Regions from separate parts of the Streptomyces sp. NPDC096012 genome, predicted to be linked through region 2. Evidence: riboswitches for the same ligand, from Rfam matches in the RefSeq annotation. Region 2 holds a riboswitch; the other holds the start of a gene.
The links. Region 2 has a riboswitch for cobalamin ahead of nicT (Nickel transporter NicT). Riboswitches for the same ligand answer to the same signal wherever they lie in the genome.

Region 1 (4,808 bases), on a different contig from region 2:
GCCGGTGAGCAGCACGGTGTCCGACAGGAACCGGGCCAGCTCGGTCAGGTTCGCGGGGCCGCCCTCGACCAGGTACCTCAGTGCCTCCGCCACGACACCGGCCGGCACGGACGACTCGGCCATCAGCTCGGCGTCCGGCACCGCCTCACCGCCCAGCAGCACGGTCGGCACGCCGGACGCCTTCAGCGCGGCCAGCCCGTCCTCCCACGCCCGCTTGCCGCCCAGCAGCCGTACGACGGCGATGTCGGCGCCCTCGAGGAGGCCCGGCAGCTCACCGGGGACGTCCACCCGGGTCGGGTTCCCGATCCGGTACCCGGCGCCGGAGGCACGGGCCGCCAGCAGATCGGTGTCGGCGGTCGACAACAACAACACTGTGCTCATGCGGGCGCTCCCGGTGGGATGAAAGGCAGTCCTTGCGGCGCGCCGGACTCGATGAGCCGCCAGAGCGCGTCCGTGTCCGCGTGCTGTTCGATCAGGTCGCCGAGCCGGTCGAGCTGCTCCTCGCGCAGCGCGGCGAAGGATGTGTCCGGGGCCGGCACGAAGCGGCGGCCCGCGGCGGCGGCGACCTCGCGCAGGAAGGCCCGCCGGAAACCGTCCGACTCCAGGGAGCCGTGCCAGTGCGTGCCCCACGTCTGGCCGACCCGGCAGCCGTCCAGGAAGGGGGCGCCGCCGGTCACCTCGGCGACCCCGTGATGGATCTCGTACCCCTCGACCTGCTCGCCGAGGGCCTCGCCGACGGGCCGGGCGAGGGTCTTCCCGCGGGCGAACCGCACCCGTACCGGAAGCAGGCCGAGACCGCCGACCTCGCCGGCCCGGGACTCCACGTCGTCCTCGATGTGCTCCCCGAGCACCTGGAATCCGCCGCAGACGCCGAGGATCGGCCGGTGCTCGGCGGCCCTGCGGGCGAGGGCGTCCGCCAGCCCCCGCTCCCGCAGCCACCGCAGCGCCCGTACGGTCCCGCGCGTGCCCGGGACCACCACGAGGTCGGCGTCCGCCAGTTCCTCCGGCCGGTCCACGAACCGCACCACGACACCCGGTTCGGCCGCCAGCGCGTCCACGTCCGTGAAGTTGGACATCAGCGGGACCGCGCACACCGCGACCCGCAGCACGTCCTCGCCGACCGGCGGGGCGACGGCGGACTCCCGCACGGTGCCCCGCAACGACACCCGCAGCCCGTCCTCCTCGTCGATGCCGAGGCCGTGCCGGAACGGCAGGACGCCGTACGTGTGCCGCCCGGTCAGCCCGTGCAGCATGTCGAGGCCGGGCCGGAGCAGGGAGACGTCGCCGCGGAACTTGTTCACCAGGAACCCGGCGACCAGTTCCTGGTCCTCCGGCGAGAGCAGGGCGACGGTCCCGAAGAAGGAGGCGAAGACACCACCGCGGTCGATGTCGCCGACGACGAGCACGGGCAGCCGCGCACTGCGGGCGATGCCCATGTTGACGATGTCGGTCCGCCGCAGGTTGATCTCGGCCGGGCTCCCCGCCCCCTCACAGATCACCGCGTCATACGTGCCCCGCAACTCGGCCAGGCAGTCCAGCACCGTGCCCAGCAGCCGCTGTTGCCGGCCACCGTGGTAGCCGCGCGCGCTCATCTCGCCCACCGGCCTGCCCATCAGCACCACTTGACTGCTCTGCTCGCCACCGGGCTTGAGCAGCACCGGGTTCATCAGCGCGGTCGGCTCGACCCGGCACGCCTGGGCCTGCATGGCCTGCGCCCGCCCGATCTCCGCGCCCTCCCGCGTGACGAACGAGTTGAGCGACATGTTCTGCGCCTTGAACGGCGCCACCTTCACGCCCCGGCGCACCAGCCAGCGGCAGATGCCGGCCGTCACGACGCTCTTGCCGGCGTCGGAGGTGGTGCCGGCGACGAGGAGACCCCCGCTCACTTCCCACGTCCCTTCACGAGTCGGCGCGCGGCGACCGTGGCGCCGAGCGCGAGCAGGCCGACGCGGCGGGACAGCCGTACCGCCCGGTCGATGTCGGTGACCCGCACGGCGCGCCCGGTCCGTCCGTTGAGCACGGGGCGGTGCTCGATCCGGCCGCCGTAGGACAGCGTCCCGCCCAGGCGCACCCCGAGGGCACCCGCGAACGAGGCCTCCACGGGCCCGGCGTTGGGGCTCGGGTGCCGGTGCGCGTCGGCCTTCCAGGCGCGCAGGGCGCCGCGGGGATCGGGCCCGGCCGCCGCGGTGAGCACGGCGGTCAGCCGGGCCCCCGGCCAGCCGGCGAGGTCGTCCAGCCGGGCGGACGCCCAGCCGAAGCGCCGCAGGCGGGCCGACTTGTGGCCCACCATGGCGTCGAGGGTGTTGACCGCCCGGAAGCCGAGCAGGCCCGGCACGCCGCCCACGGCACCCCACACCAGCGCGCCCACGACGGCGTCCGAGGTGTTCTCGGCGACCGACTCGACCACGGCCCGGGCGATCCCGTCGGCGTCCAGCGCCTGCGGGTCCCGGCCGCACAGATGGGGCAGCCGCGCCCGGGCCGCCTCGACGTCGCCGGCCCGCAGGGCACGCCCGATCAGGTCGGCCTCCCGGGCGAGCGAGGTACCGCCGACGACGGCCCAGGTGGCGGCGGCGGTCAGCGCGACGGACGCGACGGGGGAGGGGCGAACGGCGCGTGCCGCCACGGCCCCGAGAGCGACGGCGCCACCGGCGCACACGGCGGTGTGCAGCGCGCCCCAGCCGCGGTGGTCGTGCCACAACGCGCCTTCCACGGCCGTGGCCGCGCGCCCGAACACGGCGACCGGGTGCCCGCGGCGCGGATCGCCGAGGAGCAGGTCACCGAGAAGGCCGGCGGCGGCGCCGTACGCGTAGCAGCGATCGGCACCCATCGGCTCAGCCGGCCGTGGGCACAGGAGCGGGCCTGGTACTGGTCCTTCGGCAGCCGAGCATGGCGATATGGGTCCTCACTCAGGGTGTCCGCGCCCTGGTTCGACGAGATCCGGCGGTGAGAGTTCCTGGCTCCCGGGGTTCTTCCCCGGTGACAGTGGCGGGACCGCGCCGGATTCGCACCGGCTTCCTCTCTTGCCGCCGTACATGGCCCGGGCAGTCCACCACGTGTCCGGAAGGGCCGTCAACCTGCCTTTGACCTGCGCGGGGAGAGTGTGCCCATCCCCACACCGCGGGGCGCCCGAGCATGCCGAAAGGCTCCCCTCCGCCACAACTGGAGGGGAGCCTCGGTGCGTTCGGCCGTGCGCCGGCCACGGTGGTCCTGCCGCGGTGGTCCGGCCGGGCCGGTACGCGACGGTCAGGCCTTGGCCACGATCAGGTAGATGCCGTACGCCACCGCCGCCGCGCAGGCCGCGAAGCAGACGTAGGCGCCGGTGACGGCCGCAGTGGCCGAGCCGCCCTGGGCCGCGGCCTTCTCGCGCCGCGTCAGGCCGTTGATGCCGAGGGTGAACAGGGCGACCAGACCCACCGTGAACACGAGGCTGGTGCCGAAGACGGAGCCGAGAGCCGCCCAGTCGATCTTCATGATTCTTCCTTCAGTACCGGGTGCTCGGGGTCAGACCCTGGCGGCCGGCGGGGTCGCCGGGGCGGCGGGCTTGGGATCGGCGGTCTGCTGCGGGAAGGCGAGGGCGGGATCCTCGGCCAGCACACCCGCCGGGGGCGGGATCACGGCGGCGATGGCGGCCGTCACCACGCCGGCCGGCTCCTCGGCCCCGGGGGCGACGTTGGTGTGGTCGACGACCTCGCGACGGGAGATCTTCCAGATGGTGGCGCTCGCGGCGACCAGGAAGACGGCGACGGCGGCGGTGCCCCAGTCACCCAGGTTCGTGACGGACTCGGCGCCCGCGCCGACCAGCGCGGCGGCCGGAAGGGTCAGGACCCAGGCGACGGCCATGCGGGTGGCGGTGGACCAGCGGACCACACCGCCCTTGCGGCCCAGACCGGCGCCCATCACCGAGCCGGAGACGACGTGGGTGGTGGACAGGGAGAAGCCGAGGTGGGAGGAGGCCAGGATGGCGGTCGCGGCACTGGTCTGGGCCGCGAAGCCCTGGCGCGGCTCCAGGTCGGTCAGGCCCTTGCCCATGGTGCGGATGATGCGCCAGCCGCCGATGTAGGTGCCGAGCGCGATCGCCAGGCCCGCGGAGAGGATGACCCAGGTGGGAGGGTTCGAGCCGGGGGCGATGGAGCCGCCCGCGATCAGCGCGAGCGTGATGATGCCCATCGTCTTCTGGGCGTCGTTGGTGCCGTGGGCGAGGGAGACCAGGCCCGCGGAGGCGATCTGGCCGGCGCGGTAGCCCTTGCGGGTGGCCTCGCCCTCGGCCTTGCCGCCGATGCCGTAGGAGAAGCGGGTGGCCAGCATGGCCGCGACGCCCGCCACGATCGGCGCGGCGACCGCCGGCAGCAGCACCTTGGTGACCAGGGCGTCACCGTGCACGGCACCGAGGCCCGCGGAGGCGACGGTGGCGCCGATCAGACCGCCCATCAGGGCGTGGGAGGAGCTGGAGGGGAGGCCCACCAGCCAGGTCACCAGGTTCCAGAGGATCGCGCCGACCAGGGCGGCGAAGATGACCTCGGGACGGATGCCGGTCTCGTCGACGAGACCCTTGGAGATCGTGTTGGCGACCTCCACCGAGAGGAAGGCGCCCACCAGGTTGAGGGCGGCGGACATGGCCACTGCGATCTTGGGCTTCAGGGCGCCTGTGGAGATGGTGGTGGCCATCGCGTTCGCTGTGTCGTGGAAACCGTTCGTGAAATCGAACGCAAGTGCGGTTATCACCACAATCGCGAGGATCAGCGAGAAGCTTTCCATTTACCCAGGCAATCGTTCGAGGTCGTTGGCTGCTCGAACGTAGGCAACCTGGG
Region 2 (4,808 bases):
TTGGGGCTGCCGATGGAACGGACGCCGTCGTCGGGGTGGTCGTCGGGGACGTGGACGGTGTTGTCCGAGATACCGTACGGCGGTCGGTCGTAGAGGACCGGCGGTCCCAGCAGTCCGAACCGCAGCTCGTACCGCCGCATCTCGCCGCCTCACTGCCTTCCCTGTGCGGCCGTCACCGGCCGTGCTTGGACGCCGGGCCCGTGCCCGTCGCTCTTTGGCGGGATCCCGCCCTGTCGCAGCGGTTTCCCGCCACCTTCCGTCGACCGCTCGGGCTGCGAAACCGCCTGTCCCACGGCCTGTTCCGGTGCCACCGGGCGACTTCCGGCCATCCGGCCTCCTACCCGCCGACGAACCGTTGGCCACATGTTAGCGATCCGTTGGCGAGTCCTGATGTGATCATTTCATCGGATCCGGTCCGACGGCGCGCGCGTAAGTCGCGTAACTCGGGGGAGTGTCGCCGCAGGCTGGATCCGGGGACACAGAGGGGCCCCGGTCGGCGGAGGTGAACGACCGGGGCTCCGTCCCGTTCCTCCTGTCCGGCCGCAGAGCCGTGACGGCCCCGCGCACCGCACCGCTCAGATCACCGGCGGACGTCCCAGCCGGGTGAGCCGCCACACCGTGCGCCAGCGCATCGGCCGCCGTTCGCCGGCCGGCTCGCGCACCCCCTCCAGGAACCCGCCGAACCACGCCCTCAGCCCGGCCGCCGAGCGGGTACGGGCCAGCGTGAGCAGCGTCCACACCCCCAGGTGCAGCGGGACAAGCGGCAGGGGCAGCCGGCGCCGCACGAGCCAGACGCGGTTGCGGGCGTTGACCCGGTAGTAGACGGCGTGCCGGGCCGGTGAGGTCTTGGGATGCCGGAGCAGCAGCTCGGGGACGTAGCGGATGGCCCAGCCGGCGTCGGCGGCCCGCCAGGCCAGGTCGGTCTCCTCGTGCGCGAAGAAGAACTCGGCGGGCCAGTCCCCGGTCTCGGCCAGCATCGCCATGCACAGGGCGTGCCCGCCGCCGAGGAACCCGGTGACGTACCCCCCGCGCATCGGATCCGGCTTCCCCAGCCGGGGCACGTGCCGCTGCTGCGTCTCGCCGTGCTCGTCGGCGATGCGGAAGCCGACGATGCCGAGGCGGGGCTCGGCGGCGTACAGGTCCCGTACCCGCCGCAGGACGTCGGCGTCGACGAGCAGCCCGTCGTCGTCCAGTTCCACCACGACGTCGACGTCCCCGAACTCCCGCAGCCGGGACAGGGCGACGTTACGGCCACCCGGGCAGCCGAGGTTCTCCGCCACGTCGACGGTGGTGACCTCGCCGGGCAGGGACAGCCGGCGCGCGAACTCGGGCAGCCGGCAGCCGTTGCCGACGATCACGATGCGGGCCGGGGCGAGGTCCTGCTTGGCCACGGACTCCAGCAGGGCGTCGACCTCGGCGGGCCGGTTGCCCATGGTCACCACGGCGACGGCGATCCTCGGCTCCACCACGTCCCTCACCCCGTCCGGCCGGCGGCGGCACCACGCCTCGACCGCGCGGTGCCTGCCGTTCACCAAGATGTTGCCTCAGCCCGCCGAGTTCATCGGACTCCGGTTCACTTTGCCGCACCTTTGCTCCGCTTTTGTGCATGGCCGAGGGCCCTCAGGCTCGGGAACCGCCGGGAGCGGCGTGCCACACAGGTCGGCCACGGCCGGTGTGCCGGCCGTGGCGCCCGGCCGGCGGCACCCTTCAGCTCCCGTCGGCGGCGCGGGCCGTCCACCGTTCCTCGACCCTGCCGAGACGCCAGTAGGCGATGGCGACGGCCCAGACGACCACGAACAGACCGACGATGACGTAGCCGACGTTGTCCAGGTCCAGGGCCGCGATCCAGTCCGTGACGCCGTCGTGCAGACCGAGTTTGTCGTGCAGGACGCCGACCAGTTCGATCGTGCCGACGAAGAAGGCCACGGCGATGGACAGGCCGGTGATGGTGAGGTTGTAGAACACCTTCCGCACCGGGTTGGAGAAGGCCCACTGGTAGGCGAAGTTCATGAACGTGCCGTCGAGGGTGTCGAACAGGCTCATGCCGGCCGCGAACAGCAGCGGCAGGCACAGCACGGCGTACCACGGGAGTCCGGCGGCGGCACCGTTGCCGGCCAGGGCGAGCAGCAGGACCTCCGTCGTGGTGTCGAAGCCGATGCCGAAGAGGAAGCCCAGCGGGAACATCTGCCCCGGGCGCCGGATGGACCTGGTGAGCCGGCCCAGCAGACGGTTCATGAAGCCGCGCGAGTCGAGGTGGGCCTCCAGCTCCGCCTCGTCGTAGCGGCCGGCGCGCATCGCCCTGAAGACGCGCACGATGCCGAAGAGCGCGGCGAGGTTGAGGGCGGCGATGAGGTACAGGAAGCCGCCGGAGACGGTGGTGCCGACGGTGCCGAGGACCTGGTGGGTGCGGGATCCGTCGTTCATCAGGGTGCCGGCCAGCTTGGCGCCGCCGGCGACCAGCGCGGCCATGACGACCACCACGCTGGAGTGCCCCAGCGCGAACCAGAAGCCCACCGACACCGGCCGCTTGCCGTCGGCCATCAGCTTGCGGGTGGTGTTGTCGATCGCCGCGATGTGGTCCGCGTCGAAGGCGTGCCGCATGCCGAGCGTGTACGCCGTGACACCCAGGCCGACGCCGAACGCCTTGGTGCCGACCTCGTAGTGCTGCGGTATCACCAGCAGGAACAGGATGCCGAACGCGGCCACGTGCAGGGCGACGATCACGGCGAGGAGCCCGGCGGTGCGGACGGTGTCCTCACGGCGCCAGCGGAAGGACACCGCGGCGCCGGCTCCCGGCCCGCCGTCGGGGACACCTCCCGACACACCTCCGGACACACCTTCGGGCACGCCTTCGGACACGGTCATACGGTCACGCTCCAGCACCTCGTGGATCAGCTTCGTGATGCCGTGGCCGGTCTCCTGGCTGACGGGTCGACGCGCCCGCCCCTGCCTTCCCGGCTGTGTGGCCAGTGGCGTCCGTAGGGGGCGGGAACTTCCCGATCACAGTGGCGAGGGCCGCTCCGGCCTGGGCCCCTGAGGGGCCGTCACCGGTCTTCCCGAACACCACGGCCTGATCACCCTAGGAGGCGACGGTGACAGCTGCAAGGCTGCACAGCTGAGCAGATATGACGACTCGACAGATGGGACGGCAGACCGGGACGACAGAGCGGGACGACAGAGCGGGACCGCAGACGGATGGCGGGGAGGGCAGAGCGGGGACGGCAGGCGGACGGCCGGGACGGCAGACGGATGGCGGGGAGGGCAGAGCGGGGACGGCGGACGGACGGCCGGGACGGCAGACGGATGACTGGGACGGCAGACGGGCGGTCGTGGCCACCGAGCACACGGTGACGGCCACCGAGCACACGGTGACGGCCGGCGGACGGACAGGACGACTGAGCACACGGTGACGGCGGAGGACGGACACGGCGACCGAGCACACGGTGGCGGACAGCGGAGGGACAGGACGACTGAGCACACGGCGGCGGAGGAGGACGGCAGTCGGCGGATGTGGGCCGCCGTGCAGCCACGGAGGCGGGATCCTGCGAAGATGCGGCCATGCATCTGGTCCCCGCGGAACGTGCCGGGCAGCGCACCATCGACGGACATCGGGTCTGTGACGCCATCGCCGCCGTCGGCGAGCCGGAGCGGGTACGGGCCTGGGCGCACCGCTTCTCGCTGCTCTCCGACCCCGGACGCCTGTCACTCCTGCTCGCGCTGCACGCGGCCGGCCCCATCGCGGTCACCGACCTCGCCCTCGCCACGGGCATGCGGGACACGGCCGTCTCCCAGGCGCTGCGCCTGCTGCGCACCGCGGGCATCGTGGAGGGCCAGAAACACGGCCGCGTCGTGCGCTACCGGCTCGTCGACGGACCGGTCCGCGCCCTGCTGAGCCACTGCGGCCCACCCGGCTGACGGCAAGGCCGCGGCCAGCCGGCGGCCCGCGACGTCTACAATGCCGGCCGCCGCGCTGGAGGCTGAAGCCCTCTACCTGCACGGACTGTCCTCCGGCGACTTCGTGCCCGCGCTGGAGCAGTTCCGCCGGCTCCCGCACCGCCGCCCTGGCCATGGTCTTCAAGCGCGTCGGGTCCGCCCAGCAGCGGTGGCGGGCCGTGAACGCCCCGCACCTCGTCGCTCGTCCGTGCCGGAGCCCACTTCGAGCGCGGCCAGCTCGTCGAACGCCCCGCCGCCCTGGCAGCATGACCGGCTTCAGCCAAGCACCCAGAGAGGCATCTGCCATGTCCGACCTCGACAGCCAGGTTCCCTACTGGGATGCCGCCGCGGCCACCAAGACCTTCACCCACCCACTCCATCTGCCCTGGCTCGACGGGATCAGCAGGCACGCCGCGATCCTCGACTACGGATGCGGCTACGGCCGCATCATGAAGGAGCTCGAACAGCGCGGCTTCGGCGACCTCACGGGCGTCGACGCCTCACCGGCCATGATCAGTCGGGCGCGCAGCCTGCACCCCACCATGCGTTTCGCCGCCCTCGATGCACCACCGGCCTCGCCCTGCCCAGACGCAGGCTTCGACGCAGTCCTGCTCTTCGCCGTGCTGACCTGCATTCCCGGCGATGAAGCCCAGCACCGGTTGATCGCCGAGCTGAACCGCATCCTCAAGCCCGGCGGAGTCCTCTACATCAGCGATCTTCTGCTGCAGGACGACGAACGCAACCGCAGCCGTTACGGCCGCCATGCCGATCACTACGGCAGCTATGGCGTGTTCGAAACCGGCGACGGTGCGGTCTGCCGCCACCACCCCCGCGAGTGGTTCTCCACCCTGCTCGCCGGCTTCCAGACCATCGAC

Region 1: another riboswitch for cobalamin. It lies ahead of ABVB68_RS29110 (cobalamin biosynthesis protein); the one in region 2 lies ahead of nicT (Nickel transporter NicT).

Annotation. Positions count from the first base shown of each region.
Region 1 covers NZ_JBEOTD010000038.1:42,456-47,263, forward strand. Annotated here, with positions in the region: gene cobN (cobaltochelatase subunit CobN) at 1-381, opposite strand, end outside; gene ABVB68_RS29105 (cobyric acid synthase) at 378-1,886, opposite strand; gene ABVB68_RS29110 (cobalamin biosynthesis protein) at 1,883-2,827, opposite strand; cobalamin riboswitch at 2,926-3,066, opposite strand; gene ABVB68_RS29115 (hypothetical protein) at 3,244-3,471, opposite strand; gene ABVB68_RS29120 (inorganic phosphate transporter) at 3,502-4,755, opposite strand.
Region 2 covers NZ_JBEOTD010000012.1:88,967-93,774, forward strand. Annotated here, with positions in the region: gene ABVB68_RS14860 (AfsR/SARP family transcriptional regulator) at 1-140, opposite strand, end outside; gene ABVB68_RS14865 (glycosyltransferase family 2 protein) at 576-1,469, opposite strand; gene nicT (Nickel transporter NicT) at 1,708-2,865, opposite strand; cobalamin riboswitch at 2,893-3,083, opposite strand; gene ABVB68_RS14875 (ArsR/SmtB family transcription factor) at 3,559-3,915, shown strand; partial or broken gene ABVB68_RS14880 (IS256 family transposase) at 4,044-4,203, shown strand; gene ABVB68_RS14885 (class I SAM-dependent methyltransferase) at 4,239-4,808, shown strand, end outside.